Regions from separate parts of the Pseudophaeobacter sp. TrK17 genome, predicted to be linked through region 1. Evidence: riboswitches for the same ligand, from Rfam matches in the RefSeq annotation. Region 1 holds a riboswitch; each other region holds the start of a gene.
The links. Region 1 has a riboswitch for cobalamin ahead of JZI28_RS16575 (hypothetical protein). Riboswitches for the same ligand answer to the same signal wherever they lie in the genome.

Region 1 (7,204 bases):
CCATACTTGGCCCATACCATAGCCCGGCAAGGTGCAGCCCCAGATCCAGCCAGGCCATGAGCCCGCCGGCGGTGATCACATCGTGATCATCAATCAGGATCTCTTCTGCCTGCAGGTCGACCTGTGGAAACCGTGTCTGAAACTCCTGCTCTAATGCCCAATGAGTGGTGGCGGGACGTCCCTGCAACAGGCCAGCAGCGCCCAGCCAAAAGGCGCCGGCACAGACCGAACAGGCAATCGCCCCGCCGTGGTGCTGGGATTTGGCCCAATGGGCCAGCGGGTCCTGCGGGCTGCCACGCTGTTGTTCCAGCGAAGGTGGGAACACAAAGGCGGTGAAGCTTTGCTTGGGCAGGGTGGCGGTGCTCACCAGGGTGATCTCTGGCCCGGGCACATCCGGGGCCAGGCGCGGCACCAGCGAAAACAGATCCGCCAGCCCCCAAAGCGCGGATTTCTGCACGCCGGGGTAATCAACCAGCGCAAGGGAGATATTTGGCAGTTCCTGCATATCTATTGTCGTACGCGCCAATGTGTTTTGCAGTCAAGTCCGGGCAATCCTGAGACCATGAAATCAAAAGGAGGCTCAAGATGAGCAAGACTGCATTACTGTTGGTGGATATTCAGAACGATTACTTCCCAGCTGGCGACTGGGAGCTGCATGGGATGGAGCAGGCGGCGGAAAATGCCGCGTCTCTGCTTGCCTCGGCCCGTGAGGCTGGTCAGATGGTGGTGCATATCCGCCATGAAAACCCGTCGCCCGAGGCACCGTTCTTTCGCGCGGGCAGCCACGGGGCTGACATCCATAGCGCCGTTACCCCCACCACAGGTGAGCCGGTTTTGACCAAGGCGCGGCCCAATAGTTTTGTCGACACGGGCCTGTTGGATCTATTGCAAGAGGCCCGTGTTGAGGCGTTGACCCTTTGTGGCGCCATGAGCCAGATGTGCATTGATGCGACAGCGCGGGCGGCGCGTGATCTTGGCTTTGACGTTACTGTGGCAGAAGATGCCTGCGCCGCGCGGGCCATGGTGTTTGGTGGTGTCGAGCTGAGCGCCCAGCAGGTCCATGCGGCCTTTATGGCGCCTCTCGCCATGAGCTATGCGCGGGTCGTTTCAACCGCTGAGGTCCTGAAGGCCCGATAGCCGCCTGACGCGCTGCGATCCATCCCTCGGACCGTAACCTGCGCGGGCAGGAGGTTGCCGACGGCAACCTCTTGGCCCTGCTGTCGCAGTTTAACTGCGCTGCGGCGGCGGGGGCGGCCGGAACAGGACAGGCCAGAACAGTGCAGCACAGGGTTAGTCCTCTTCAAAGGGATCCCATTCGTCTTCCACCTCTGGCAGGGCTTCGGCTTCGACTTCGGCGGCCAGTTCCTGTGCGGTGCGGATGCGGGTGATCTTGGCCTTGGGAAAACTCTCCAGCACGGCCTGCACCAGCGGGTGTTCGCTGGCCTTGGCGCGCAGGGCGTTTTCGGCGGCGTTTTCCAGCTCGGTAATGGTATCGCCACCGCCGTCATTTGCCAGCGAGATGATCCAGCGAGCCTGGGTCCAGTTTTGCAGCTGTTGCCCCAGTCTGGCGGCCAGATCCTTGGGGGCGTCCGCCGTTGGCTGGATGGCAATGCGCCCGGGCTGATAGGAAACCAGACGCAGATAGGTTTTTACATATTCCAGCAATAACCCGTCGCGGCGCTGGCGGATCAGATCGACCACATGCTCAAAGCTTGGGTAGCGGGCGAGGGCCTGAAGGGTTTCTGGCGCCAGCGCTGTTGCGGTGCCGTTGCCACCCTGCGCAACCGGCGCGCCGTGAGGCGCGCCACCGGATGCCATGGGCGCTCCGTCAGGAGCGCCGCCGCCCGCCGCAGGCGCACCCATGCCCTGCATGGGGCCAGAACGCCCTGTGCCAGAGCCGCCTGTGCCATAGCCAGTCGTCGCCATTCCACCGCCGGGGCCACCGTTAGGGGGCGGCGGAGGCGTGTCCTGCAATTTGCGGATCAGCTCTTCCGGGCTGGGCAGGTCGGCCACATGTGTGAGGCGGATCACCGCCATTTCAGCCGCCATCATCGCATTTGGTGCAGCGGCGACTTCTTCCAGTGCTTTCAGCAGCATCTGCCACATCCGGGTCAGAACCCGCATCGCCAGGGCCTCTGCCATGTGCTGGCCACGGGCGCGTTCATCCGGGCTGACGGTGGGGTCTTCTGCCGCGTCAGGGGTGATTTTCACCACTGAGACCCAGTGGGTGATCTCGGCCAGATCGCGCAGGACCGCCAGGGGATCAGCGCCTTCGGCATATTGCGCGCCCAGCTCTGTCAGGGCACCGGCGGCATCGCCGCGCAGGATCATGTCCATCAGATCCAGCACCCGCCCCCGATCGGCCAGACCCAGCATGGCGCGCACCTGATCGGCGGTGGTTTCGCCGGCGCCATGGGAAATGGCCTGATCCAGCAGCGAGGTGGCATCGCGCACCGAACCTTCGGCGGCGCGGGTGATCAGGGCCAGGGCATCCTCGTTGATCTCGGCGTTCTCAGCAGTGGCGATCTTGCGCATCAGGGCGATCATCACTTCCGGTTCAATCCGGCGCAGATCATAGCGCTGGCAGCGCGACAGCACGGTCACCGGCACCTTGCGGATCTCGGTGGTGGCAAAGATGAATTTGACGTGGGCGGGCGGCTCTTCCAGGGTTTTCAACAGCGCATTAAAGGCGCTGGTGGAGAGCATATGCACCTCATCAATGATGTAGATCTTATAGCGAGCGGATGCGGCGCGATACTGGACCGAATCGATGATCTCACGAATGTCGCCGACGCCAGTGCGGCTGGCGGCATCCATCTCCATCACATCAACATGACGGCCTTCCATGATGGCGGTGCAATGTTCGCAGACCCCGCAAGGCTCGGTGGTGGGCTGACCGGTGCCATCGGGGCCGATGCAGTTCATCCCCTTGGCGATGATCCGTGCCGTGGTTGTTTTCCCGGTGCCGCGAATACCGGTCATGATAAAGGCCTGGGCGATGCGGTTGGTTTCAAACGCATTTTTCAGCGTCCTGACCATGGCGTCCTGGCCAACGAGATCGGCAAATGTCTCGGGGCGGTATTTCCGCGCCAGGACTTGATACTGAGGCTGGCTGCTGTCGCTTGTGCTGTCGTTCATAGGTCTCTTGCCGGATTCGGAAGGCGGGATCGCGTCCGGGCAAGGTACGCGGGCTGGCGGGCTTCGTCCACCGCTGTTGACCAACTGGGGTTCGGCAGGTCAGAGTTTGGGGGCGGTGCCTGATTTTGTGCCGGGTGCTGGCCCTTGTGGGGGGCGGTTTTGCTGAGTTGTGCGGCCCCTGTTTTCAACCAGCTTTTTAACAGGGGGTGGGCTCGTGCTGCCTGGGTTGTTTGATATGAGTATGCCAATGTCCAAAAACACCGGATTTTGTAGGCGCTGCCTGATACCATCTGCCTGCGCGGCCGGACAGCAGGAAGGGGCGCGGCATGAATGATCACCTTGCTGACCAATCCGTACGATCCCTGACCCTGCATGCCCTGAGTGTCGCGGATGGCATTCTGGCGCTGTGTCCGCTGCCGGGCAGCGGTGGCGACTACAGGGGAGACATGGATCATCTGCATGACTGGCAGCCAGGACTGGTGATCTCGATGACAACCGAAGTCGAACATGTGGGCGCGGGTGCCGCGCCTTTGGGGCAGGATTTTCAGGCCATGGGGTCGCGTTGGATCCACCTGCCCTTGCCGGATTTTTCTGCCCCGACCAAAGCGATGCTGGCGCAATGGCCCGAGGTCAGCACGCTGGCCCTGCAGGCGTTGCGGGGCGGCGGCCGGGTGCTGGTGCATTGCAAGGGCGGCTGCGGGCGCTCCGGCATGGTGGTATTGCGTTTGATGATCGAAGCTGGGGAAGACCCCGACAAGGCGCTGCGCCGACTGCGTGCTGTGCGCGCCTGTGCGGTCGAGACCGAGGAACAGATGACCTGGGCGCTGGCCGCTGCAAAACGCGCCGGGACACGGAAAGCCAGAAACAAATAAGAAGGGCGAGACGCCCTCCTTAATGGCTTCGACGATGCCGGGGCTACAGGGCAGGGTGGACGGTTTGCGCTGTGGTCTGTTGAGGCAGGGGTTTTGGCAGGGCCTCACCCATGGCGCAGGGGGGCTGATGCAGTTTGGTGGTGGAAAATGCCCGGCTGTCTGGTTGGAACAGGGTATCAGCAAACAGATCCAGGGTTGCTGTATCAGCTGCTTCGCTGACGTCACAAAACACCCGAATGCGGTCATGGCTGGCAATGAACCGGGCTGGGCAATGACGGGCGCAGCCATCCAGCAGACTGTCTCCGCAGAGCTCAAATTCGGCGGATGTCACCGGGCGGGCCTTATCCAATGCCCCGGCAAGCGCCGTGAGCATCCGGCTCAGGGCCGGGCAGGGTTTGCCCAGGTGCATACAGATGCTTTGGGAAAAGTGATGTGTTTCTTTGGTCGTTGTCTGGTCCATCGCTGTCATGATGCGCCCTCCGCGCGCTGGCGGGGAAATCAGTGGCGCAGGCATGAGACCGGGCGGGGCGTCGCCCACATTCACCTCATGCACTCGCCCGGACTCCCCGTCCAGTTTCGAGTTACATTGGTGATGGCAGGTCTCCTGACTTGCGGGTCGATACGGTTTCGGTCCTTCCCGGCCGGGATTACATCCCTGTACCAGTGGTTTACCCGAAGCGCTCGCCGCTTACAGTTGCGGGGGCAGTCGCGGAGTTGGCAGGGCTGCAAAAGCCTGGCCGCACCGCGTTCCCTTTTCATTCTGGACGCAAGGTTATGCGTCGCAGAAACCATCTCTTAATCGCTATCGTTGACGGGTATGAGTCGTCAATCAAGAATTGAGAGCTTGGACAGGACGGCTGATATCGGCACACAGAAACCTGCAAGCAGCAGTCCAGCACGCAGAAATCCGCAGGGGCTGGCCTGCTGCTGGTCAGGGGACACTGTCTGGCAGGCTGCAACCGGGATCAGGCGCTGCGGTTTGCCCGGTCTTCGGTCAGGCTGGCAAACTCTGCCACACGTTGCTTGAAACGGGTGTTGATCTTTGAGCGCGCCAGTTTGAGCGATTGCAACAACAGACGCCCGGACAGGGTTTTGGCCTGCAGATTGACCTTCACCGAAAGACGGGTCCGCCGCGGAGAGAGCGCCAGAAGCTCAATCTGGCCCTTGCCTGACAGGCTGGGGCTCTCGCCATCAAACCCAATCAAGGTTGTGGGCTCATAGCTGGAAAGCTTCAGGTGCAATTTACGCGGTTTGCCGCGAAACTCGGTCTGGATATCCCAAGCCATGCCAACCTGAGGGGTCGGATCATCGCTCAGACGCTGTACCTCGATGCCGCGCCGGATTGCCGACCGTTCAAAGCTGGCAAAATCGGAAATTGCTTCAAAGACTTCAGCCAGAGGCGTGTCGACGTCCTCTTTACTCGTTAATTCCATGATATGCCGCCTGACCTGTCGTCAGCCCTTAGAGAGTAGTGTAGGATTTGGTGATAGAATAATCTCCTTAATCCAAGGTGTCCGCAAGCCAGTTTTCCAGAAGAAAATGTGCAATTGCTCCTTTTCGCGCCGGTTTGATGACAGGGTGTTCTCCTGCAAAGACAGTCATCATATCCTGACGACTGACCCAGATTGCATCTTCGATTTCCTTGGGGTCGATGGTGATGTCGCGGCTGGTGGCCCGACCGCTGCAGCCAAACATCAGTGACATGGGAAAGGGCCAGGGCTGACTGGAGAGATAGCCAACCTCAGCCACAGAAACGCCTGTCTCTTCAAATACTTCCCGCCGCACGGCAGCCTCCAGTGTTTCTCCGGGTTCCACAAAGCCAGCCAGCAGCGAATACATGCCCTCTGGCCACCCAGGGGATCGCCCCATCAGGACGTCATCGCCATGGGTGATCAGCATGATGACAACCGGGTCGGTGCGGGGGAAATGCAGCGCTTTGCAGCTGGGGCATTGGCGCTGCCAGCCGGCCTGCGTGACCAGGCTTTGACCGCCGCAGCGGGCACAGAACTGGTGTGACTGATGCCAGGACAGCAGGGCCTTGGCCGTGGCAGCCAGCTCTGCCTCCAGCGGAGACAGGCGCGCCATGATGCGGCGCAGCTCGGCAAGGACATAGCCTGCGGGCAGGTCCGGGTGCTGTTGTTCGCTGGTATCGGCAAAACTGGCCAGGGCCATTTCATCCAGGGCGTCCGGCTGCCAAGTGCCAAGGTCGCAGGCAAACCGTTCTGCCCCGTCAGGGCTGGCGCCAAGATAGAGCGCCGCGCTGCGGTATTCCATGGCCACGGGGTGGCTGGAGGCAATCCAGGCCAGACCATCTGGCCCGCGATCCGGGTCAGAGCGCTGGCTGAGAACCTTGCCGCGCCAAGTCATCAGAACCTGCGTTTCCGGGGCGGCCCAGGCGGTCTCCAGTGCGGAGGGATCTTCTCGCAGCTGCGCTTTGCGATCCAAACCGCCGCCACCGCCAAAGGTTACCTGTTCTGCTCGTTTCATCCACCGCTCCCCGCATTGACTGTGATGCCAGAGACACGGGGGCCTATCCCGCGATCTGGCGCATTTCTCCAAAGTGATGACGCCTTGGCGCACGAAATACCAGAGTATCTCTGATTTATTGCGCCTCAGGGGCTGTCGGAGTGTTGTCTTGACTTTGGTTGCGCTGGGGCTAGCTCCCCTGCAACTTGGTTAATTTTTCTTAAAGATGATGTGTTTGAAGGCTTTGCAAATTTGTGAAACGCTGTTTCAAATGGGTGGCGGTTCTCAGAAGGGGGGCTGGTGAAGCAAGAGATTGGACCAAGCAGTGACAGCTGTGATATCAGCACAATGACAGATTTGGCCTCTTCCAAATCCGAAGCCTCCGGCGTGTTGCGCATTCTTGCGACAACGGATCTGCACTGTAACCTTCTCAGCCGAGATTACTACGCGGACCGCGAGGACCCGGGCGTTGGCCTGTCGCGCCTGGCCAGTCTCATTTCGGACGCCCGCAACGAGGTCCAGGCTCAGGGGGGTGCGAGCCTCTTGCTGGACAACGGGGACGCTTTGCAGGGCTCGCCGATTGGGGAAACCGCCCTGAAGCTCGACCCAGAAAGCTCCGCCCCCTGCAGCGCTGCCGTGCATCCTTTGATGTCAGCCTTTGCGGCATTGAACTATGATGCCTTGGGGCTGGGCAACCATGATTTCAATTTTGGCCTGCCGGTGCTTGA
Region 2 (7,204 bases), on a different replicon from region 1:
GGAAGGCCGTCCAGTAGGGCCCGGGCACCGATGTAATCGCTCCGCTGGCCAGCCGTCAGAAACATTCGCAGCGGGCGGCCAGACGCGTCTGTAACCGCGTGCAGTTTCGAGTTCATCCCGCCCTTGGTGCGCCCGATCAGGCGACCACGCCCCCTTTTTTCAACCCCAGGCTTGAGGCTGTGCGGTGCGTCTTCAGATGCGTCGCATCGATCATCAGCGTGTCAGTCCCGCCGCCCTGATCGGCCAGCTCCAGAAGCATCCGGGCGAAAATGCCTTTTTCGCTCCACCGCTTCCATCGGCTATAAAGGGTTTTGTGCGGCCCATACTCTGCGGGGCGCATCGCGCCACCGCAAGCCATTGCGGTTAATGAATATAATGCCGCTCAGCACCCGCCTGTCGTCCACACGGGGCTTGCCGTGGGACTTGGGGAAAAAGGGTTCCAGCTTGGCCATCTGCGTGTCGCTCAACCAGTAAAGATCGCTCATGTCACCGCTCCGTTTCAGAGCCGTGAATCACGCAGCGAAGCGGAAATCAATGCATCCTGACCCTAGAAGCCATGCATGCGTTTGGCCCATTGATAGGCAACCACAAGACCCTTCATCCGCGGGAGCAGCAAAAGTGAGGCGGATATGGTCACCAGAGACATAATCAAAGCCAGGGTCAAGGGGGCAGGGCGAAACTGTATGTAGGTGATGTGCAGCGCAAAGCCGAGCAGGTGTCCGACCAGCAAAATGGTCAGGTAGGCAGGGCCATCGTCGGCGCGATTGTGATAAAGCTCCTGACCGCAGTTGTCGCAGCTGTGTTTTACTTTGAGATAGCTCTTCAGCAACTTGCCTTCGCCGCAGTTGGGGCAGCGCAGTCGCAGCCCGCGCAGCGCGGCTGGTTTCCAGGGGCGGTGTTCTGTCTGAGCGGACGGATCAGCCTGCTCTGGGGCGGCTGGTGTTGTGGTGTCGTCCTGGGGCATCTCGGGTATCACCATGTCTGATTCCTATCGTCGCTATCCTCTATGGTGTTTCTAAATTGATTGCAATCAATCATGCGATCAATCTGGTTGCAATTATGCGGAGCTTGGGGGTATTGCTGCGTAACGCCCGTGTTGGCCGGCCTTTTGGAGCTGGAAAAAAAGGAAAGACTGCTGTGGGGAGAGACCCTTTGAAGCACTGGAGCCCGACGCTGCCGGTTTCGGACAAGCCGCGCTATCTGGAGATTGCCGATGCGATTCGGGCAGATATTGATGCAGGCCTGCTGTTGCCGGGCGACCGGCTGCCACCACAGCGCGGGGTTGCACAGGATCTGGGGGTAGATTTTTCCACGGTATCAAGAGGGTACGCAGAGTCGGTTCGACGCGGAGATATTGAGAGCTTTGTTGGCCGTGGGACATTTGTCCGGACACCCGACGTGCAGGCGCTGCTTGACGGGGCCAATGCGGCGCCGGATCCACGCCGGATCCTGGAGGAAGATCCGATGATGAACATGCCACCGGAACCGGATGATCCGGCCCTGGTGGCCCGCATGGCCAGTGGCCTGGGCCATGTGGCGGCCAATCTGGTGCCATTGTTGCGCTATCAATCGGTGCGCGGCAGCGCTGCAGACCGGGAGATTGCCCGGACCTGGATGCAGGCAAACGGGCTGGATTTTGCCGCCGACCGCTTTGCCATCACACCAGGCGCCCATGCTAGTATATATGCGATCCTGACCCTGCTGAGCGAGCCGGGGCAGACCCTGCTGTGTGAGACTTTGACCTATCCCGGTATTCGCTCCATTGCCGCCCGTCTTGGCCTGCGGCTGGTCGGGGTGCCCAGCGACCGGGAGGGGCTGCGTCCCGAGGCTTTGGAGAGGGCCATCACCGAGCATTGGCCTGCCGCGCTATATCTGAATCCAACGCTGCAGAATCCGACCACCAAAACCATGTCCGAGACCCGCCGCCGCGAGATTGCAGAGGTGCTGACCCAGCACGACATTCAGCTGATCGAGGATGACGCCTACCGGTTTGTCGCCGCAGACGCGCCGCCGCCGATTGCCAGCCACCTGCCGGATCTGGCCTGGCATGTGGCCGGGATCTCCAAATGTTTTGGCGCTGGCCTGCGGCTGGCCTATACCACCGGGCCACAACGGGCCGAGATGGGAGGGTTTTCCCAGGCGTTGCGCAGTATCAACGTGATGGCCTCACCGCTGAGCCTGGCCCTGTTGGGTCACTGGATCGAAGACGGCACCGCCGCTCAGATCCAGGCTTTTGTGCGGCGCGCAGCGGCCCAGCGGCAGGAGTTGGCGCGGGGCATTCTATGTGGGTGTTTTGTGACCAGTGCGCCCGAGGCCTTTAACCTGTGGGTGGAGCTGCCCCGTGGCACCAGCCGGGCCGAGGTCATGGGGCGCATGGCAAACCGGCAGATTGGCATCATGCCCAGCGATGCCTTTACCGTGGTGGGCCAGCCCAGCGAGGCGCTGCGGGTCTGCCTGGGCGGGCCGATCAGCCTGGAGCAACTGCGCGAGGATCTGATTGCGTTGCGCGATGCAATTCTGCGCAAAGATTGGCTGGGCTGATGCAGATGAACCTGACCGCCTGCACCGGAGTGACCTGATGAAACACAATATCCCTTTGGGCATGCTTGGCACCGTGGTCCTGGCCATGACACTGATCGTGATTGGCGATACCGCCGGCAAGGCGCTGACGGTCTCTGGCGCCAGCCCCTTCTTTGTTGCCTGGTCTCGCTTTACCGTGGCGGCGGTGGTGCTGTTGCCCTTTGCCGGTCTGCGCAGCGCTGAGCTGCGCGGCTTTCTGGACTGGCGGATTATTCTGCGGTCGGTGCTGATTGCAACGGGGATCCTGTGCATCCTCACCGCGTTGCGGACCGAACCCATCGCCAATGTCTTTGGCGGCTTCTTTGTTGGGCCCATTGTGGCCTTTGCGCTCTCGGCGCTGTTGCTGAAAGAAAAGGCGGATCCGGGCCGGGTGGCGCTGTTGCTGGTCAGTTTTGTCGGTGTGCTTTTGGTGGTGAAGCCTGGGTTTGGGATGCAGATCGGTATGGGGTTTGCCCTGTTGGCGGGCTGTTTTCATGGCTCTTACCTGGTGGCGACGCGCAGCCTGGCTGGGCGGTATCGGCCAAAGTTTCTGCTGATCTCCCAATTGATCATCGGCTCTGTGGTGCTGTTGCCCTTTAGCTATGATGAGATGCCGCAAAGCATTGATATCACAGGGGGGAGCCTGATCCTCATCAGTGCGTTGGGATCTGCGGCGGGAAATTTTCTGTTGGTGATGGTCAACCGCACCACCCCTGCCAATGTAGTGGCCCCCTTGATCTACAGCCAGCTTTTGGCGGCAACGGCTCTGGGGGTGCTTGTGTTTGGCACCTGGCCCGATGGGCTGGCGCTTTTGGGCTTGGGGGTGATTGTCCTCTCCGGGCTGTCCTCGCTCTGGCTGGCGGGGCGTCGCATGCCCCAGGTCTAGCCTTTTGGGAGCAGCAAACCGGGGAACATCAGGCCGAACAGTGCGCGTGTCAGGATTTGCGCAGCAGATAGATGTCCATGATCCAGCCGTGATCGGCGCGGGCCTGGGCGCGGGTTTGAATGATCTGCTCGGCGGTCTCAGCCAAGGGACCAGACAGGCTGATCTGGTTTTCCATGCCGGCATAGGCCGACCACCAGATACTCACCCCAGTAGGGTCGACCGCCTGAAACGAGCATTCCCCATCCAGCATGATCACCAGGGTATCAGCACTCTCAGGCCAGCCGTTTTCCCGTAGCTGGCGCCCGGTGGTGACGGTAAAAGGCGCGCCAATCTCGTTGAGTGGAATTGCATGGGCAGCGGTCAGGGCCTGAATGGAGGTCACCCCCGGAATAACCGTAAGGCTCACCTCCTGCGTGGCCTTGAGCCGCTCGGCAATGCGCATGGTGCTATCATAAAGCGAAGGGTCGCCCCAGACCAGAAAGCCAACCTTTGCCGCAGCCGCAGTTGCAGGCAGTTGGGCGTGAATGGTCTCAATCCAGACGCGGGCGATGGCATCATGCCAATGGTCAACCCGCGCGGTGTAATCGGCGATTGCCGGATCGCGGACAGGCAGGTCGAACTCGACGATACGAGGGCCAGAGGCGGCATCGGCAATGACCTGGGCGCAGATCTCCTGGCGCAGGGCAGCCAGATCATCTTTGCCTTTGCCCTTGTTGGGGATCAGGATCAGATCACAGGCGCGGATGGCTTCGGCGGCCTGCAGGGTCAGATGCGTTGGGTTGCCGGTGCCGATGCCAATCAGGGAGAGTTCGATCATACTTCTGCTCATGTGAAGAGGCCCTGTCGAAGACACCAAAACGGGCCTGTCAAAAAGAAACACGGCCCGATGGGGGCCGTGTCGATGTTTGCTGATCTCTTGCTCAGGCGCGAGGCCCGATCAGGCCGCTTTGTACAGGCGCGGCGTTACCAGGCCGCTGCCTTCGAGACCGCGCAGGGCCTTGGCAGTGGCGAGAATGGCCAGATCGGCCAGAGGCTCAACCAGAACCACCAGCATATAGGCCCCACCAAAGGTCAGGACCGAGGCCATGGTTTCGGCACCAAAGCCCTGGCCGTAGAAGACCCAGAAGGCAACCCAGGCAACAACACCAGCCTGATAGGCAACAGACAGGGCCAGGGCCTGGCTGTATTTGAGATCCACATAGGCGGTTCCGGCCGGGATGATGCGGCTTGCCAACGCGTGCAGTGCAAACAGCGGCACCAGCAGGGTGGTCAGGTTGACAAAATACATCGGCAGATCGGTGGGCGCAAAGAACGCGCCTTGCACCAGCAGGCCAAGGGCCAGACCAAAGGCAGCAGGCGCCGCACCCAGGATCAGGAACAGGGTCGAGCCAAGGATGAAGTGCACCTCAGAGACGCCAACCGGGAAATGGGGCAGCACTTCAAAGAACAGGAAGACACCCAGCGCGGCAATCGCCGACCGGCCCGCGTAGGATGCAATGCCACTGCTGCGCAGATCGCTGAAGGTTTCTTTGGCGGCATAGGCCACTGCACCGGCAGCTGTGCCATAGGCGAGGGTCATTTTTGCAGCGTCGACGACGCCGGGTTCGATATGCATAATTCTGTCTCCCTGTCGCCTCCCCGGCGACATGTGTACGGTTCGCAGTTAAGCCAGCCACTACTGGCCAGCACGAGATGGCAGGTCTCCTGACTCGCGGGTCTGGGCCGGGCCGGGGCCTTCCCAATCTGATAATCAGATCAGTGGCTTTTCCCGGTGGCTCACCGCTCACAGTTGCGGGGGCAGTTTCGGATTTGGCGCCTTTTGGCTACACCACACCGAATTCCCTTTTCATCCAGAAGCCTTGGGCGTCTTTGGAACCATCAATAGATTATAGGTCTCACGTTTCAGCTCGTTCTGTCAATCGGGCAGCAGCGGCAGTCACGGTCCAAAAGCGGCATAATTGCAGCCTTTACCCTGATTTGCAGCGCGCAGCCCGGTGCAGAGATTCGGCGGGCTTAGGGCGTTTCAGCTGATGTGACCTCTGGCAGGTCACTATCCGCCAGCGGGCCATAAAGGATCAGCACCGGCGCCGTTGTCTGCATCTGTCGCAATACCTGCGGTAATTCGCCAACGGTGTGGCAGCTGAGCTCTTGCTGGGGCGTCGACACACCCAGGGCCACCAGGGCATGGGTTTCAGGCGGCAGGCCGGCCTCAATCAGCTTTTCCGCCAGGGCGGCAAAGGTGCGTTTGCCCATATAGACAACCGTGGTGGCATCCGGGTCGGCCAGGGCGGCCATGTTAAGGCTATCCGGCAGCCCACCAGTGACGTCATGGCCGGTGATGAACTGCATGCGGCGCGCAGTCAGCCGCCGGGTCAGTGGGATATTGGCCGCTGCCGCTGCGGCGGAGGCTGCGGTGACTCCGGGGACGATCTCAAACGGAATATTTGCGCCGCGCAGAGCCGCGATCTCTTCTTCCAGCCGACCAAAGACGCCGCTGTCGCCGGATTTCAGCCGCACCACTTTGAGGCCGCTTTTGGCATAGTCCACCAGCAGCTGGCTGACGTGGTCCTGCTTGGGCGAGGGCCGTCCGGCGCGTTTGCCCACGCCCACCAGATCGGCCTCTGGGTTGGCATGGGTCAGGATTGGCCCGGCGGAAAGATCGTCAAACAGCACCGCATCAGCGGTTTCCAGTCTCTTGACCGCCTTGACGGTCAGCAGCTCCGGGTCGCCGGGGCCGGAGGACACAAAACTGACAAAGCCGCTCATGCGCCTTCTCCGGTGATCAGATGGAAAAAGGTCCCGGTGACATGGCCCTTGATGGATCCGGTTTCGGGAACCGGATTGCCGTCGGCGTCCATCACATGGGCCAGCGGCGCGTCGGGTTCATCCAAAATGGTGGAATAGTGGAACTCATGGCCGCGCAGGGCCGCGCCTGTTGCAAAACCCGGCATCGGCGCCTGTAGCTCGGCGCGGCGATAGCCCAAATGGAATTTGCGTTTCTCATAAGACGTGACCAGCCCCAGCAGCCCGGCCATCTGGTGGCGGTTGCCCTCTTTGTCGATCAGCGCAGCGCCGAGCGCCATATAGCCCCCACATTCCCCATGTACCGGCTTGGTCTCGGCGTGTTTGCGCAGGCCCGCGCGGAATGTCTCGGCAGCGGCTAGGGTGCCACCGTGCAGCTCCGGGTAGCCGCCGGGCAGCCAGACCAGATCGGCGTCCGGGGCCGGGGCCTCATCCGCGAGGGGGGAAAACGGCAGGATTTCTGCGCCAGCGGCACGCCAGCCGGTCAGAAGGTGGGGGTAAGTAAAAGAAAACGCCGCATCCCGGGCTAGGGCGATGCGCTGCGCCGGAGGCTTTGGCAGCGTGCTAGGTGCGGGTGCGGCGGCGCCCATGGCGGCCGCTTTGATGGCGTCCAGGTCCACATGGTCACGCAGGAATGTGGCATAGCCTGCAATGGCGGCTTCAAGATCGGGGTGTTCCACCGCCTGAATAAGGCCCAGATGGCGCTCGGGCAGGGCCAGATCACCACGACGGGGCAGGGAGCCCAGGACCTTGACCCCGGCGCGTTCCATCCCCAACCGGGTCAGGCGTTCGTGGCGGGGGCTGGCGACTCGGTTCAGGATCACCCCGGCAAAGGGCACCTCGGGGTCATAGGATTTGAACCCCAAAGCGGTGGCGGCAGCCGACTGCGCCTGACCGCCCACGTCAATCACCAGCACCACCGGCCAGCCCATGCGTTTGGCGGTTTCCGCCGAGGAT
Region 3 (7,204 bases), 1.4 Mb from region 1:
TCCAGATAGTCCGGTGCCATTAAGCCCAGCATCAACTGGTTGAATTGTCCCTGATAACCAGTCCAGGGACGATATGGATCGGGGTCTTCCACCACAAATTTCAGATCAAGCCCCGGGGTGCGGCTGGCCATTTGTTCCAAGCGTTGGCGGAAGATGATTTCAGAGGGGCGTTTGGCACAATTGATGAAGACAACATCCAATTCCCGTCCTTCGTCCCACATGCAGGTGGTCATCGACATCATAGGGGTGATGCCTGACCCTGCCGAGATAAACAGATAGCGGCGGGCCGTGCTGTTGGAGTTGCTGAACACTCCCGCTGGTCCTATCGCCTTGATGCGCATGCCAGGTTGCAAGTTGTCCAGCATCCATCGCGTGCCAATGCTGTCTGCCTGGGCCTTGGCAGTGATGGTGATCGAGCGCGGGCGCGACGGCGAAGAAGAAATAGTATAGGTGCGGTGCACTACTCCGCCCGGCTGATCTGGCGCCGGGATTTCGAGCGTCAGGAACTGCCCGGGTTCATAGGAAAATAGCGCCCCGGAAGGCGCCCGAAAGCTGAAGCTTGCGGTATGTGGCGCCTCTGGCACCACCGAAACACATTCCAGTGATTCACTGTCTTTCCAAACAGGTACAGCGGAAACAAGGTCTTTCATGTCGCTCACTCCGCCGCCAGGGCATCAGGTGCCAGTCGTTCCGCCAGTGTGGCGCAGTACCACTCCACAAATTGCAAAACACCAGACTCCTGGGTTCCGGAATAGGGACCGGGCACATAGGCTGGGCTGTTGATGCCTTGTTGGTTGTCTTCGACCACCCGGCGGTCTTCATCATTTGTGGCGACCCAAACTTCGGTCAGGCGCTGTAGATCATAATCAACACCTTCCACCGCGTCTTTGTGGACAAGCCACTTTGTGGTTACTTCGGTTTCTGTTGGGCTGATTGGGGTGACGCGAAACACCAAAGAGTGGTCCGCAAGGAAATGGTTCCAGGTTGTAGGATAGTGGAATTTCAACAGAGACCCAGCATCGGCAAAGGGCGCACGTCCCAGCCAACGGCGGACCGCGACCTTTCCATCCATGGTATAGCTTTCAGCACCCTCTTTCAGGGGCATCCGCGCCAGTCTGTGCTGTCCGCCCTCATCCAGATGGAAGCGCGACGGCAGCCCTGCGGCCTCGCAGCGGTCAAAATGTGCCTGTAGATGGGCAGGTGTTTCACCCCCCTCGATGCCGGTGACCGCGGGATCATCCGGGAAGCTCCGGCAAAGGGCAGGATGATTGCCGCCACAATGATAGCATTCGCGATTGTTTTCCCAGACCAGTTTCCAATTGCCGTTTTCGACAATAGAGCTTTCGAAAGCGACTTTTGCCTGTCCCAGGTCATGGGGTTCGAGGTAGGGGCGGGCAATCGCTGCAAAGCTTTCAAAATCCGGGGCTTCGTCAGCCAGGCAGATATAGACTAACCCAGCAAGCTCGCGGCAATGCACCGTTTTCAACCCGTGTTGTTTGGGGTCAAAATCCGGCCCCATATCGCGGGCCCAAAGCAGTGAGCCGTCTAGCTCGTAGGTCCACTGGTGATAGGGGCAGACCAGTTTGGGCGCGTTCCCTTTTGCGGCCTTGCAAATGATAGAGCCCCGATGGCGGCAGGTGTTGTGGAAGGCACGGATCTGGTTGTCCGCACCGCGCACAATGATCACACGATATGCCCCTATGGTGTGGGTGACGTAATCGCCAGGTTTCACCAATTCACAGGCCGCAATAGCAAAGAGCCACTCGCGATAGTGGATGGCTTCCAGATCGGCCTGAAAGACCTCAGGGTCGGTGTAAAACGCCTGTTCCAATGCATGTTTTGGGTTTCGACGGGCCAATAGGCTTTGAATGTTATTCACTTCTGGCTCTCCTGCCGCGCCCCGCGGCCTTGTTTGGGCTGATGGCATGAGAGAACAGTCCGGAGGCGCGAGGATCACGTCCGAAAACCGAGCCCCCACCGCCACCCGCGGTTTGACATATCTGCAAGGCTGGTTTCCGGACTTGGAAGAGGTTTGCACCCGGTCACGGCACCTTCCCGGGATCCTCCTCCCAGTGGCGATTGCCGAACCTGATCTTCCTTACCGTTGCGGGGGCAGTGTCGGATTTTCACCGATTTCCCAATTCTCCACCCTCCCGGCAGGGAAGGCAGCACCTTGCAAGAAGAGTTTATTGTGCGGGCGTCGATTTTCTAAGTTGTGAACGACTTCTTTGTGTTCAAAACCGTACTGTTTCCGAGAAAGAACATTCAAGAATTCGAAGAGGAAATGGAGGTGCTGTATCTAAGGCACGGTAATCCCCCCATTTTTAATTGGGTCCAGCCGTAGAATTCACGCAGCCGTTTTCAGTTTCATGGCGGGTGTCATGCCGCCGATGCCCATGTTGGGTCGCTCGTTGTTGTAAGTCCAGAGCCATTGTGTTGCCTGGTCCTGTGCCTCCTCGATGGTTTCGAAGATGTATTGCCCCAGCCATTCGCCACGAACGGTGCGGTTGTAGCGCTCGATATAGGCATTCTGTTGGGGCTTACCGGGCTGGATATATTCGAGCCGCACATTGCGTTTCTCAGCCCATTCCATGAGCTTCCCGCTGACGTATTCTGGGCCGTTGTCCACACGAATAGCTTGGGGCTTTCCGCGCCACTCAATGATCTGGTTCAGCGCACGCACGACACGTTCAGCAGGCAGCGAGAAGTCGACCTCAATAGCCAGTCCTTCGCGATTGAAGTCATCCAAGACGTTTAATGCCCTGATCGACCGGCCATCCGCCAGCTGATCCGCCATGAAGTCCATGGACCAAGTTTCATTTGGTCTTTCAGGCACAGCCAGTGGTTCCGGCTTGTCCCGCTTCAAGCGTTTCTTCGGCTTGATACGCAGGTTCAACGCCAGCTCACAGTAGACCCGGTAGACACGTTTATGGTTCCAGCCATAGCCCTGCACGTTGCGCAGATACAAAAAGCACAGGCCGAAGCCCCAGGTCCGCTTGTTAGCCGTCAAGCGTTCAAGCCAATCTGCGATCTCTTCGTTGTCATCGCTCAGCACAGGGCTGTATCTATAGCAGGTCTCGCTGATCTCGAACGCACGGCAGGCCAGAGCTATGCTGACCCCATATTGCGCAACTGCATTCATGGCCATCTCTCGCCGATGAGACGGCCTTAACGCTTTTTTCCAAGCGCTTCTTTCAGCAGGTCGTTTTGCATGCTCATCTCGGCATACATGCGCTTCAGACGACGGTTCTCTTCCGCCATATCCTTCATCTCGGAAATCAAGGACGCGTCCATGCCGCCAAACTTGGCCCGCCATTTGTAAAAACTCGCGCTGCTCATTCCGTGCTCGCGGCAAAGCTCAGAGACCGACACACCGCCCTCCGCCTGCTTCAACACTGCCATGATTTGCGCGTCGCTAAATCGTCCATTCTTCATCATAAATCTCCTCAGATATCTTGCCGAGAAAATTCTACTTTGGAACACCACTATTTTTAGGGGGGATTACCGGTCGGCTATGCGGGACGAAGTTGCCGTCTACGTTCGAAGCTTACTCAGCCTCCGATTAAACATTCCGCTGATCGACAATTGAACTTAGGCCAGTCTCACCGAGTTCAAATTCAAGGTACTCGGCAAGTACCCGGGCTGCGTTCTGATCGCCGAGAAGAGCCGCCGCCGTCATTAAATTTTGGAACTTTTGCTCGTTGCGTTCGACATCATCCCCATGACGATATGCCCATGCAAGATCAACGAGGGAAGCTCTATGCCACATCGACGCTAGAACCTTAAGCTCCTGTATTCTCCGAAGATCAAGGGCTTCGCCGGTTTCGTTGGGATCAATCGAAAAGCTGCATGCGAGATAGCGGGCGTCCAAATCACCTTCTCTCAGGAACGGCTCAAGTCCCTTGGCGAGTGTTGATAGTTCACCTTCATCGAAGAGGGATTGAAACTTAATAGCGTCTGATTTGTTCATATTGGAACGCGTATCAGATCATCAGACGTTTGCATAAGAAATCCGCTACTGTGCACCCGTGTTGTCTACACATGTGGATGTCAAAGTGGGCTCACAGCCGCTATTGAAGCTGACGCAGCAACCGAAGATGACACTGCGAGATCAACCGTTGGAGACGGCCCTGGCCGGCCTTTGGGCGACTAGCCAGGTTCTGCGTTGCTGCTTCACCAAACCAGCCATTCGACACGTTGTGCAGCATTTTAGTTGGCCGGAGGGCAGGACTGCGGGACAAAGGGTGAATTCGCTGCAGGTTCTATGAATGGCGGCTATAGAAAATGAAACCCAATGGATCCAGATGGTTCGTTCAAGTTACTAGTGTTTTGCGAGAGTCTGACGGAAGCTCGCCAAATTGATGTCGGTAGTTTTGTGCAAGTCTGCTCAAATGCCAGATGCTGAAATCTGCGGCAACATCGCCGATACAGGCCTTCTCGTTTTCAGGCCGCAATAGTGCAGAACGAAATTCATTCAATTTTACAATTTGAATATACGCAGCCGGGCTATGACCTAGGGCCCGTGGACATTCAGGATTCCCAACCGGTCTGAATTCTGATTCAAGCTTCCAAAATGGAGGTTTGAATGAACGAAGAGCGGTTTGTGTTGACAGATGACGTCTGGCTTCGCCTCGCGCCGCACTTGCCTGGCAAGGAGGGCGATGCGGGTGTGACGGGCAAGGATAATCGTCTGTTTCTCGAAGCCGTGCTATGGCGTGTGCGGACAGGGTTGCCGTGGCGTGACCTGCCTGCTTATTTCGGCAACTGGAACAGCGTGTTCCGACGGTTTCGCAGATGGGCTGAGGGCGGCGTATTCGAGCGAATTTTCAAGGAAATCAGTGGGGATCCAGATTTCGAATACGCAATGATCGACGGCACGATTGTTCAGGCTCACCAGAAGGCGAGCGGCGCAAGGGGGGGACTCAAAATCAAGCCATCGGGCGGTCGCGTGGCGGATTGACCACCAAGATCGTTGCTTTGGTCGACGCCCTAGGAAACCTGGCTGACTTCGTACTCCTGCCTGGTCAGGCTCACGACATGAAGGGCGTCGAACCGCTCATCGATGGCGTGGCCTTTGATGCTCTCTTGGCCGACAAGGCATTTGATGCCGATTGGCTGCTCACAGAACTCGATGCGCGCGGTGCCACCGCCATCATCCCACCGAAAGCGAACCGCAAGTTCCTGCGCGATTACGATAAACACGCCTACAAATGGCGGCACTTGATCGAGAATTTCTTCGCAAAGATCAAGGAATTCAGAGCCATAGCGACCCGGTACGAGAAAACAGCGTCCAGCTATGCTGCCAACTGGCATCTCGCAGCTGTCATCATCGCTTCAAGATGAATGTCCACGGGCCCTAGTTTACTTCGAAATATACGTTCCAAGTGGCGCCGTGAAACGGAAAACTCCTCAGCAAGTTGATCTGGTCCAACTGCGATGCCTCGACGGTTTCGGATATGGTCACGGATACATCGGACCAATCCCACTGACGTTTCGGTTTTGTGAAGTTTCGAGACTGAACCTGCTGTCTGCGGGTGAGCCACAATCCCCGCCAACAATTCGCACAGCGAACGCTTTGCACCCAACTCCGTTCCGGCTGATAGATCGTTGCCTTGCTGCAAACGGAGTCGGCGGACAATGAACGTAATGATCTGCCGTAACAGGCAAACACAGTCCGGGTCGCGGATAATGGATGTTTGGTGGCGGAGCTTAGTTAAAGCTGTATCAGCCTCAAAACCGTCATGAACCAATTGTTCAAATGCAATATGGTCAATGCTTACAACACAAAAGCGTGTCTGAGGCGTGCAACGAAAATCAAACGAATGACCGGGTGGCAGGAATAAAATATCCTCACCCGTAAAGCTATTGTTTCCGAGATGTCCGAAGTTCGTGGGGTCCATGAAGAAAATAAACCCGTACCGGTCAGATGGTGACGCTCCCCATTGGTCCAAGGTTTGGTTGAATGTCTCGAAGTACAACGCAACCTGTTCGCCCAACAAAACTGTCCGGAACTGGCCTTGGTATTTTCCACGGCTTATTTGATGGTACTTTTGATCATGGTCAGTCAGGCACGCTGCCTGTTGGTCAATGTTTTCGAACTGCATATCTTGGATCGCAAACCTCACGTCGGCGGATTCTGGATATTTCAGCCCTGACTCAGTGACTTCACCCAACATTTGCCCATTTCCTTGTGCGCATTCTGGATAACCGCGTGGCAGATGCGGGGGTATCCTTTGGTTCACAAGACATTGATACACAACATGGAGGGAAAGTCATGTCGCGAAAAAATATCCTCGGTTCATGCCTTGCGGCAACGTGCGCTGTTTCAGCAGGCGCAGCACTGGCTGGCGACTATTTGGAAGTAGAGCCGGGCGTTGAAATTTACTACGAAGTTCAGGGGGAAGGGCCTGCGCTGGTACTGGTTCCGGGTTGGACATTTACGACCGAGGTCTTCGCAAACCAATTCGGCGCGTTTGCCGACACATATCGCGTGATCTCTTTTGATCCGCGCAGTCACGGTCGTTCAACGGTAACGTTGGAAGGCAACAACTATACGACCCAAGGGGCAGACTTGAAGGCATTGCTGGACCATCTCGGCGTTGAGAACCCGGCACTTGTCGGGTGGTCATTCGGGTGTCTAACCACCTGGGAGTTTATCAAGGTCAATGGTGTCGAATCCGCTGCGGCGCATATGTGCATTGACCTCTCCCCCACACCGCTTACAGGGGTTGACGGTGATTGGGCCGAAGGCTCAGTTGCCGATATCGCGGGTTTTTATCAAGCCGTTCAAACCTCGCAGGGCCATCGCGATGTCATCAACTGGTACGCGGATGAAGTGATGATAGAGCAAGATTACACATCTGAGCTTTCGCAGTGGGTTGTTGACCAGTCCATGAGCTCACCGCCTTGGGTGGCCTCTGCATACTTAGCAGCAGGTATGTTCAGCAACTATATGGCGACAGCCAAAGAGATCGACGCGGCAATGCCATCAAGCTTCGTCGTGGCAGATCACTGGGCGGACACTGCAGTGGCCTACGTCAACGTAAACCTGCCAAATAGCCAAGTAGACTCTTTTGGCGGTCACATGATGTTTTGGGAATATCCAGAGCAGTTCAACCCCATTCTTGGTAATATGCTCGACAAAATAAAATAGTTTTGTGTAGCACGAAAAGGCGCTCGGTTCCCTGTTAGACGGGGGATCGAG
Region 4 (7,204 bases), 1.9 Mb from region 1:
CGCACATCGTTTGGTGCCATTGGATACATGGCTGTTCTCAGTGGAAATCCCGACTTGGGAACAACCGCTTTGCCTGCTCGCGCGGGTGACGGGCGGAGGTTTTGTAGCCTCCTCTGGGGGCGCCGTCCGCCTGGGGCTGGGTGATGCCCACCGCGTCATCGAGAGGGTGACCCAACTCAGAAAGCCGGTGGGAGAGGTCCTCGATATGATCGGCGATGAGATGCACAACGATGCCTTCACGCTCCAACCGGCCTGTCACCCGCAAAAGCCGCCCCCCCATGACCACCCGCCGAAAGCGTTTATAGACCTTGGACCAGATCACCACATTGGAGACGCCAGTTTCATCCTCAAGGGTCAGGAAAATCACGCCAGACGCGGTGCCGGGGCGTTGGCGTGTAATGACGAGGCCGCAAACACTTGTGCGTTTCAGGGGGGCCTCGGGCAAACGGTCATGGGGCGTCAGATCGGGGATCATCGGGCGCAACAGCTCCATCGGGTGGGCGCGTAACGTGAGCCGCATGGAGACATAGTCTTCGACAACTTCTTCTCCCAGATGCATGTTGGGCAGATGCACCTGGGGCTCGTGAATGCCCTCTCCGTCCATTGGATTGGCAAAAAGCGGCAGTGGTTTAGCGGCGCGGATCGCCCGGACCTGCCACAGGGCATCACGCCGTGTCAGCCCCATGCCGATAAACCCATCCGCCTCTGCCAGCCGTTCCAATACCGAGGGCGCAACCCCCGCACGCAGCCAGACGCTTTCGGGGTCCTGATAGCCGTTGCCCCGCGCCGCCCTGATCCACCCCGCATCCTCCTTGCGAAACCCTTTGATCTGGCGAAACCCAAGGCGCAGCGCCAGCGCCCCATCGGCGCGCCGTTCCAGACTGTTGTCCCACTCGGAGTAATTGACGCAGACCGGTCGCACCTCGACGCCATGATCGCGCAGATCACGCACGATCTGGGCGGGTGCATAAAACCCCATCGGTTGGGAATTCAGCAGCGCGCAGGCAAACACCGCCGGATGATGGCATTTGAACCACGAGGAGACATAGGTCAGCATGGCAAACGCAGCCGCGTGGCTTTCGGGAAATCCGTAGTCAGCAAAGCCCTCGATCTGCGTAAAACAGGCCTCGGCCACCTCTTGCGGATAGCCGTTGTCCAACATGCCCTGCACAAACCGGTCGCGATGCTCACCGATGGTGCCCATACGCCGAAACGACGCCAAAGAGCGGCGCAGTTTGTCGGCCTCTTCCGCCGTGTAACCCGCGCCGACCACCGCGATCTGCATCGCCTGTTCCTGAAACAGCGGCACCCCAAGGGTTTTGCGGGTTACCTCTGCAAGTGCGGGACCAAAGGGTTCGGGGGCCTCTAGCCCCTGCCGCCTGCGGATATAGGGTTTGACCATGCCCCCCTGGATCGGGCCGGGGCGCACAATAGCGACCTCAATCACCAGATCATAAAATGTCGCGGGTTTCATCCGGGGTAAAAAATTCATCTGCGCCCGGCTTTCCACCTGAAACACCCCCACCGCATCCGCCCGCTGCAGCATCTCATAGGTGGCACGATCCTCCTGCGGCACGGTGTCAAGAGCCAGCTGCCGCCCCTCGAACTCCGCCAAAAGATCAAAACAATTATGCAGGCAGGTGAGCATCCCGAGAGAGAGCACATCGATCTTCAGGATGCCCAGCGCATCAATGTCATCCTTGTCCCACTCAATCACGGTGCGATCCTCCATCGCGGCATTCTCGATGGGGCATAGCGCGTCGAGCCGCTCATGGGTGATGATGAACCCGCCGACATGCTGGGACAGGTGACGCGGAAAACCGATGATCTCGCCAATGAGTTTGAGCGTCTGCGCCAGCCGCAGATCCGTCGGGTCCAGACCCAGCGCTCTGACCCGGTCCATGTCCACCCCCGCATTGGTCATGCCCCAGATATCGCCCGACAGCCGCGCCGTCAGGTCCTGGGACAGGCCCATGACCTTGCCCACCTCGCGGATTGCAGCGCGGGTGCGAAAGTGGATCACCGTGGCACAAAGCCCCGCACGGTGTCGGCCGTATTTCTCATAGATCCACTGGATCACCTCTTCGCGGCGCTCATGTTCGAAATCCACGTCGATGTCGGGCGGCTCGCCACGGTATCGGGAGATGAAGCGTTCAAACACCATGCCGATCATGTCCGGGCTGACATCGGTGATGCCCAGCAGGTAACAAATAATGGAATTGGCCGCCGAGCCCCGGCCCTGACACAAAATGCCACGCGCGCGGGCTTCCTGCACGATATCATGCACCGTCAGGAAATAGGGCGCGTACCCCAGCTCACCAATCACCGACAGCTCCTTTTGCATCAACTGGTGCACCCGCGCCGAGGTACCCTCCGGATAGCGCCGGCGCAGCCCTTCCTGGGCCAGGCGCGTGAGCCGGGCCTGCGCGGATTCACCTTCGGACATCTCGTCGGGGTATTCATAGCTCAGGTCCGACAAATCAAACCCACAGCGCGCGGCAATTTCCAGCGTCCGCTTCAGCGCCGCCGGATGCCGCTGATAGAGCCGCGCCATGTCGCCAGCACCTTTGAGACGGCGCTCGGCATTGGGCAGGGCCTTGGTGCCGATCTGGTCAATCGGGACGCCGTCGCGCAGGCAGGTGAGCACATCCGCGAGCTGTCGGCGTTTGCCGTGATGCATCAGCACATCCCCCACCGCCACCATCGGCGCAGAACAGCGTAGCGCCATGGCAGCACAAGCATCGAACCAGGCCTGATCGGAGCCGTCATAGCGCGGCGGCGCAGCAAAAAAGACCGCGCCGGGAAACCGCCGCCCCAGTCGCTGCACCGGCTCCTGCGCGCGGCTCAGATCCGCAGGCGGCAGGGCAATGAGGATCATCCCCAGGCAGCCCGCCTCCAAGTCTTGCAGATCCAGGTGACACTCCGCCTTGTCGGCCCGCCGCTTGCCAAGGGTCAAAAGCCGCGACAGGCGGCGGTAGGCGGCACGGTCTGTGGGCAGAGCCAGCCAGTCCACCGGGCAATCCCGCAGCACCAGACGGCTGCCGACGATCAGTTTCGGCAGATGCGGTGCTTGGGATGTATGGGGCACCTGAGGCAAGGGCAAATCCTGCGGCTGCCCGACCTGTTGGCGCGAACAGGCATCCACCTGATGCGACGAGCGCACCCGCAAGCTCTGACTCGCCTCGTCGCGCAGGGTTTTCAACGCTGAATAGGCCCGCACCACGCCAGCCAGCGTGTTGCGGTCAGTGATGGCGATGGCTTCCAGACCCAGCTCCGCCGCGCGCAGCACCAATTCCTCCGGATGCGAGGCACCGGTGAGAAAGGTGAAATTTGTTGTCACACACAGCTCCGCATAGCCCGCCTTGTCACGGTGCCAGAGCATGGGGTCAAAGCGGCGGGCCTCCCCCTGCCCCTTGTCACGCCCCCCCTGGGTCATGTGAATTCACCCTGTGCAAACCAGCCCGGGTTCTGCGGGGTATAAAACAGCCAGAGCCGCCGCCCTTCGCGGGTGTCCACCTGCCAATAATCACGCAGGCCCGTGCGCCAGGTGTCATCCGAGAGCCACCATTCCGGCGCGATCCGTTCGGGGCCGATGGCACGGCCCGTTGTGAGCCGCATCCGCCGCCAGCGAAACTGAACCGGGGGCTGTGGTCCACGGGCCGCGATCGGCTCGGGGGGGAACAGGCACAGCGGGCGCGGACGCGGTGCGACCCAACCAGTCTCGGGCTTGCTAAAGGCAGCGGGCGCAATGGAAAAGGCGCGTTCGGGGATATGGCTGTCGGCGGGCAGGAAGCGCTGGATATTCTCCAACCCAATCCGGGTGCCGATGCGGGTGATCAGATCGTTGAGTTGGTCGGGAGAGCTCTGGCCGCTGCCAATCTGTTGGGCGGGGAGCGGCTCGATCAGCGTCGCCTCAATCCGCATTTGGTCGATCCCGAACCCGGCGTCGACCTCGCCCACGCCGCGCTCAAACAGCGGCAAAATACGGCTCGGGTCGCGCATCGGCGCGGCCAGGCGCAGCTCGACCTGCTGGTGCCCCTGATCAACCCGCCGCAGGGTGAGACAAAGGCGGCGCGCGCCCATTTCCTGGGCTTTGAGCTTGTCGCACAGCGGCCTGAGCAGCCGTGCGGTGATGCCCATCACGTCCTCGGTCAGGCCAATCGGGTCAGGCAGGCTCATCCGTGTGGCAAACTGCGGCGCCACGCTTTCGGGCATGATCGGCTCAGAGACATGCCCCATCGCCTGATCCAGCCGCAGCATCAGGTCGGGGCCAAACCGACGGGCCAGCGGAGCGCGGGCCGCCACAGTGAGATCGCCGATACAACGCAGACCAAGACGTTGCAGCGCCGTGACCATCTGATCGTCAATCCGCAACGCAGCAACGGGCAAATCGGTGAGCGTGCTCTGTGCCGCGCCGTAATGTGCCCGCGCCCAGGCCGCGCCACGGCTCTCCCCCAGCCCAAGGCGCAGCTCCAATCCCGCACGGCTGGCCCGCGCCCGCATATCAGCCAGCATCATAGGCTCACCGCCCCAAAGATGGGTCGCGCCGCTGACATCAAGCACCAGACCATCCACCCCCTCATAGCCCACCCAGGGGCAATAGCGCGTCGCCCAGCGGCGCAGGCTGGCAAGGAAAGCCCTGTCGAGATCAGGACGGGCCGGCTGGCTGATCAGATCGGGGCAAAAGGCGCGCGCATCAGCAAAGCTCATCCCGCGGCCCAGGCCGGCCTGTTCCGCCGCCCGATTGAGGCAATAAATCCGTTCGGTATTCTTGGCCTTCAGCGTCAGCGCAAAAGCCCCGTCCACCGGGCGCGCCCGCAGAACCCGGTCGCTCGCCAACCGGGGAAACCACATCGAGACGACTCGTTTGCTGATCCCATCGCACATGCCAGGCTCCCAATGTTCCTGATTTGTTCTTGGTAATTTCCCAGCGCTTCAGAGTCGAGTCTTCTTGTTCAAAATCAAAAACCGGACGGGCGTGCCAGCGGGTTTCCGCAGCATTCGACCCCATGCCTTCCGGGATAATGCACAGCCCCGTCGTACCCCCCGCCTTGGCCGCCAATTGCAACCGCCGCCCCTCGCGCAGATCCAGCGGACGGGTTATTTCGAGCACCACATGGGGCAGCGCCCCGTCTTTGAGACCCTCTTCGGCCACCGCAAGCGCGTCCAGCTGATCCTTGGGGCGGGCCAGCAACATCTGCGCCGGATCAAAGAGCGGCAGCATCCCCTGTGGCGTCAGGGTCTCGGACAGCCACGCTTGCCGGATCCAAAGCACAGGCCCCCGTGCGGCCAGCACCGCAAACCCCATGGCTCCGGCCCCGCAGACCTCATGGACGCGGGCACGGCGCAGGGGAAAAACATTGTGAAACTCGACTCGCATGAATGCGAACATAAAGGGAACAAATGGGCACATCAATAACCCTGCTCTGGTGCAACAAAGTCGCCCAGTCCGCCACCTGCAGTGCCGCGCGCCAAAACCTCACCATGCGACTGTTCTCAAGCGATCCGCTTTGAACTCGCTTCTTGACAGAGCGGACAATGCCGGACTAAGTCGTGAGCATTCTGGTCCGGCTGGGAGATCACCCGGATAATAGGGAACACGGTGAGGTGTAGCCAATAGGCGCCTAATCCGTGACTGCCCCCGCAACTGTGAGCGGAGAGCAATGCTGCAAAATGCCACTGCCCCAATAGGGCGGGAAGGCGCAGCAAAGCCTCGACCCGCAAGTCAGGAGACCTGCCAGAATGATCACCCTATCCCGGTGCGGGGCGCGCTGTAGATAACGGTTTTCCGTAGTGGTGGCGTTTTCACCGTCTGCGGAGGCACGTCCTCTCAAAGGCTCTCATTTTGAACGAGCTGTCCGCTATGGGCAGCTGCTTGGCCTGTGCTTTGACACCAGGCCGGGAGGAATTGAACTATGCGCAAGGCACGCCTGTCCTTGGCTGCGGCTCTGGTCGCGACCCCCGCTATTGCATTGGCCCAAGACTCTGAGGTCATCGACCTGGGCGAAATCATCATTTCTGGTGGCTTCACGCCTATTGAGGCACAAAGATACGGCCGCTCGGCCTCGGTTCTCACCAGCGAAGAGATCCAGGAACGCGGCATCACTACCGTCCAGGACGCCCTGCGGGCAGTGCCCGGCCTGATGGTCAATGGCTCCGGTGACAGTTTCACTCAAATCCGCATTCGCGGCGGCGAAGCCAACCACACCCTGATCCTGATTGATGGTGTTGAAGCCTCTGGCGGCGATAGCGAATACATCCTGTCCGGTCTGGACACCGCCAATATCGAACGCATTGAGGTCCTGCGGGGTCCACAATCAGTGTTTTATGGCTCCAACGCCTCGGCTGGGGTGATCAACATCATTACCAAGACCGGCGGCATCGGCACCGAATACGGTGGCAGCGCCGAGGTTGGATCTGACGGCTACCGCGCCTCTGCACGGGTATCCACACGCTCTGAGCGTGGTGGCATCTCTTTCAGCCTGGCCCATGACCAAGACGATGGCTACGACACCTCCGGCGATGGCGGCGAAGAAGATGGCATTCGTCGCACGACGCTTCAGCTGAAAGGCGACTACCTAGTCACGGAACGATTGAAACTCGGCTTCAACCTGCGCAGCTCGGACGAACACTACGACAGCGACAGCACCTCCGCCATCGCAACCGATGCGGCCGGTTATGTGGTGGACGATCCAACCCAATTCAGCGAGCGGGACGAGAGCCTGGCGCAGGTCTATGCCGAGTTAGACACCTTGGGGGGGCGTTTGAAACATCGCCTGTCTTTGGAGCGCACCGATTTTGACAGCGCCAGCAATGGTGGCACCCCAACCGAGACCACGACAGAAGCAGCCAAATATCTGCTGAGCTTTGGTCTGGATGGGCAGCCTGTTGATCAGGCCAATCACCAACTGAACGCGATGCTGGAATGGGAAGAGGATTCCAGCAGCAGCAACCCGCTTTATGCGCGCCGCACCAACTCATTCGCCTTGGAGTACCGTGGCAGCTTTGCCAATGGCCTGGATCTGCAACTTGGCGTGCGGCGCGACAATAACAGCGCCTTTGAGGATGCAACCAGCTGGACCGCCAGCGCCTCATATACTTTTGCGGGCAGTGGCATCCGCCTGCATGGCTCGGCGGGGACAGGCGTGGTTAACCCCTCCTATTTCGAACTCTTTGCCAATGTGACGTATGGCACAACCACCTA

Region 2: another riboswitch for cobalamin. It lies ahead of JZI28_RS21380 (energy-coupling factor ABC transporter permease); the one in region 1 lies ahead of JZI28_RS16575 (hypothetical protein).
Region 3: another riboswitch for cobalamin. It lies ahead of JZI28_RS09795 (aromatic ring-hydroxylating dioxygenase subunit alpha); the one in region 1 lies ahead of JZI28_RS16575 (hypothetical protein).
Region 4: another riboswitch for cobalamin. It lies ahead of JZI28_RS04740 (TonB-dependent receptor plug domain-containing protein); the one in region 1 lies ahead of JZI28_RS16575 (hypothetical protein).

The regions. Positions count from the first base shown of each region.
Region 1 covers NZ_CP071700.1:3,500,119-3,507,322, reverse strand. Annotated here, with positions in the region: gene JZI28_RS16595 (GlxA family transcriptional regulator) at 1-505, opposite strand, end outside; gene JZI28_RS16590 (cysteine hydrolase family protein) at 586-1,137, shown strand; gene JZI28_RS16585 (DNA polymerase III subunit gamma/tau) at 1,291-3,138, opposite strand; gene JZI28_RS16580 (protein-tyrosine phosphatase family protein) at 3,465-4,010, shown strand; gene JZI28_RS16575 (hypothetical protein) at 4,054-4,479, opposite strand; cobalamin riboswitch at 4,587-4,818, opposite strand; gene JZI28_RS16570 (SRPBCC family protein) at 4,976-5,443, opposite strand; gene nudC (NAD(+) diphosphatase) at 5,511-6,497, opposite strand; gene JZI28_RS16560 (5'-nucleotidase C-terminal domain-containing protein) at 6,825-7,204, shown strand, end outside.
Region 2 covers NZ_CP071701.1:132,156-139,359, reverse strand. Annotated here, with positions in the region: partial or broken gene JZI28_RS21405 (IS5 family transposase) at 1-485, opposite strand, end outside; gene JZI28_RS21400 (DUF983 domain-containing protein) at 548-979, opposite strand; gene JZI28_RS21395 (PLP-dependent aminotransferase family protein) at 1,153-2,541, shown strand; gene JZI28_RS21390 (DMT family transporter) at 2,579-3,445, shown strand; gene cobF (precorrin-6A synthase (deacetylating)) at 3,495-4,262, opposite strand; gene JZI28_RS21380 (energy-coupling factor ABC transporter permease) at 4,383-5,060, opposite strand; cobalamin riboswitch at 5,122-5,340, opposite strand; gene cobA (uroporphyrinogen-III C-methyltransferase) at 5,459-6,211, opposite strand; gene JZI28_RS21370 (cobyrinate a,c-diamide synthase) at 6,208-7,204, opposite strand, start outside.
Region 3 covers NZ_CP071700.1:2,097,606-2,104,809, forward strand. Annotated here, with positions in the region: gene JZI28_RS09790 (2Fe-2S iron-sulfur cluster-binding protein) at 1-650, opposite strand, end outside; gene JZI28_RS09795 (aromatic ring-hydroxylating dioxygenase subunit alpha) at 656-1,879, opposite strand; cobalamin riboswitch at 1,989-2,191, opposite strand; one part of gene JZI28_RS09800 (IS3 family transposase) at 2,348-3,174, opposite strand; one part of gene JZI28_RS09800 (IS3 family transposase) at 3,174-3,435, opposite strand; gene JZI28_RS09805 (hypothetical protein) at 3,563-3,970, opposite strand; gene JZI28_RS09810 (hypothetical protein) at 4,314-4,478, opposite strand; partial or broken gene JZI28_RS09815 (IS5 family transposase) at 4,586-5,343, shown strand; gene JZI28_RS09820 (hypothetical protein) at 5,295-6,176, opposite strand; gene JZI28_RS09825 (alpha/beta fold hydrolase) at 6,275-7,153, shown strand.
Region 4 covers NZ_CP071700.1:1,015,562-1,022,765, reverse strand. Annotated here, with positions in the region: gene JZI28_RS04755 (error-prone DNA polymerase) at 38-3,382, opposite strand; gene JZI28_RS04750 (DNA polymerase Y family protein) at 3,433-4,710, opposite strand; gene JZI28_RS04745 (ImuA family protein) at 4,697-5,413, opposite strand; cobalamin riboswitch at 5,547-5,757, shown strand; gene JZI28_RS04740 (TonB-dependent receptor plug domain-containing protein) at 5,916-7,204, shown strand, end outside.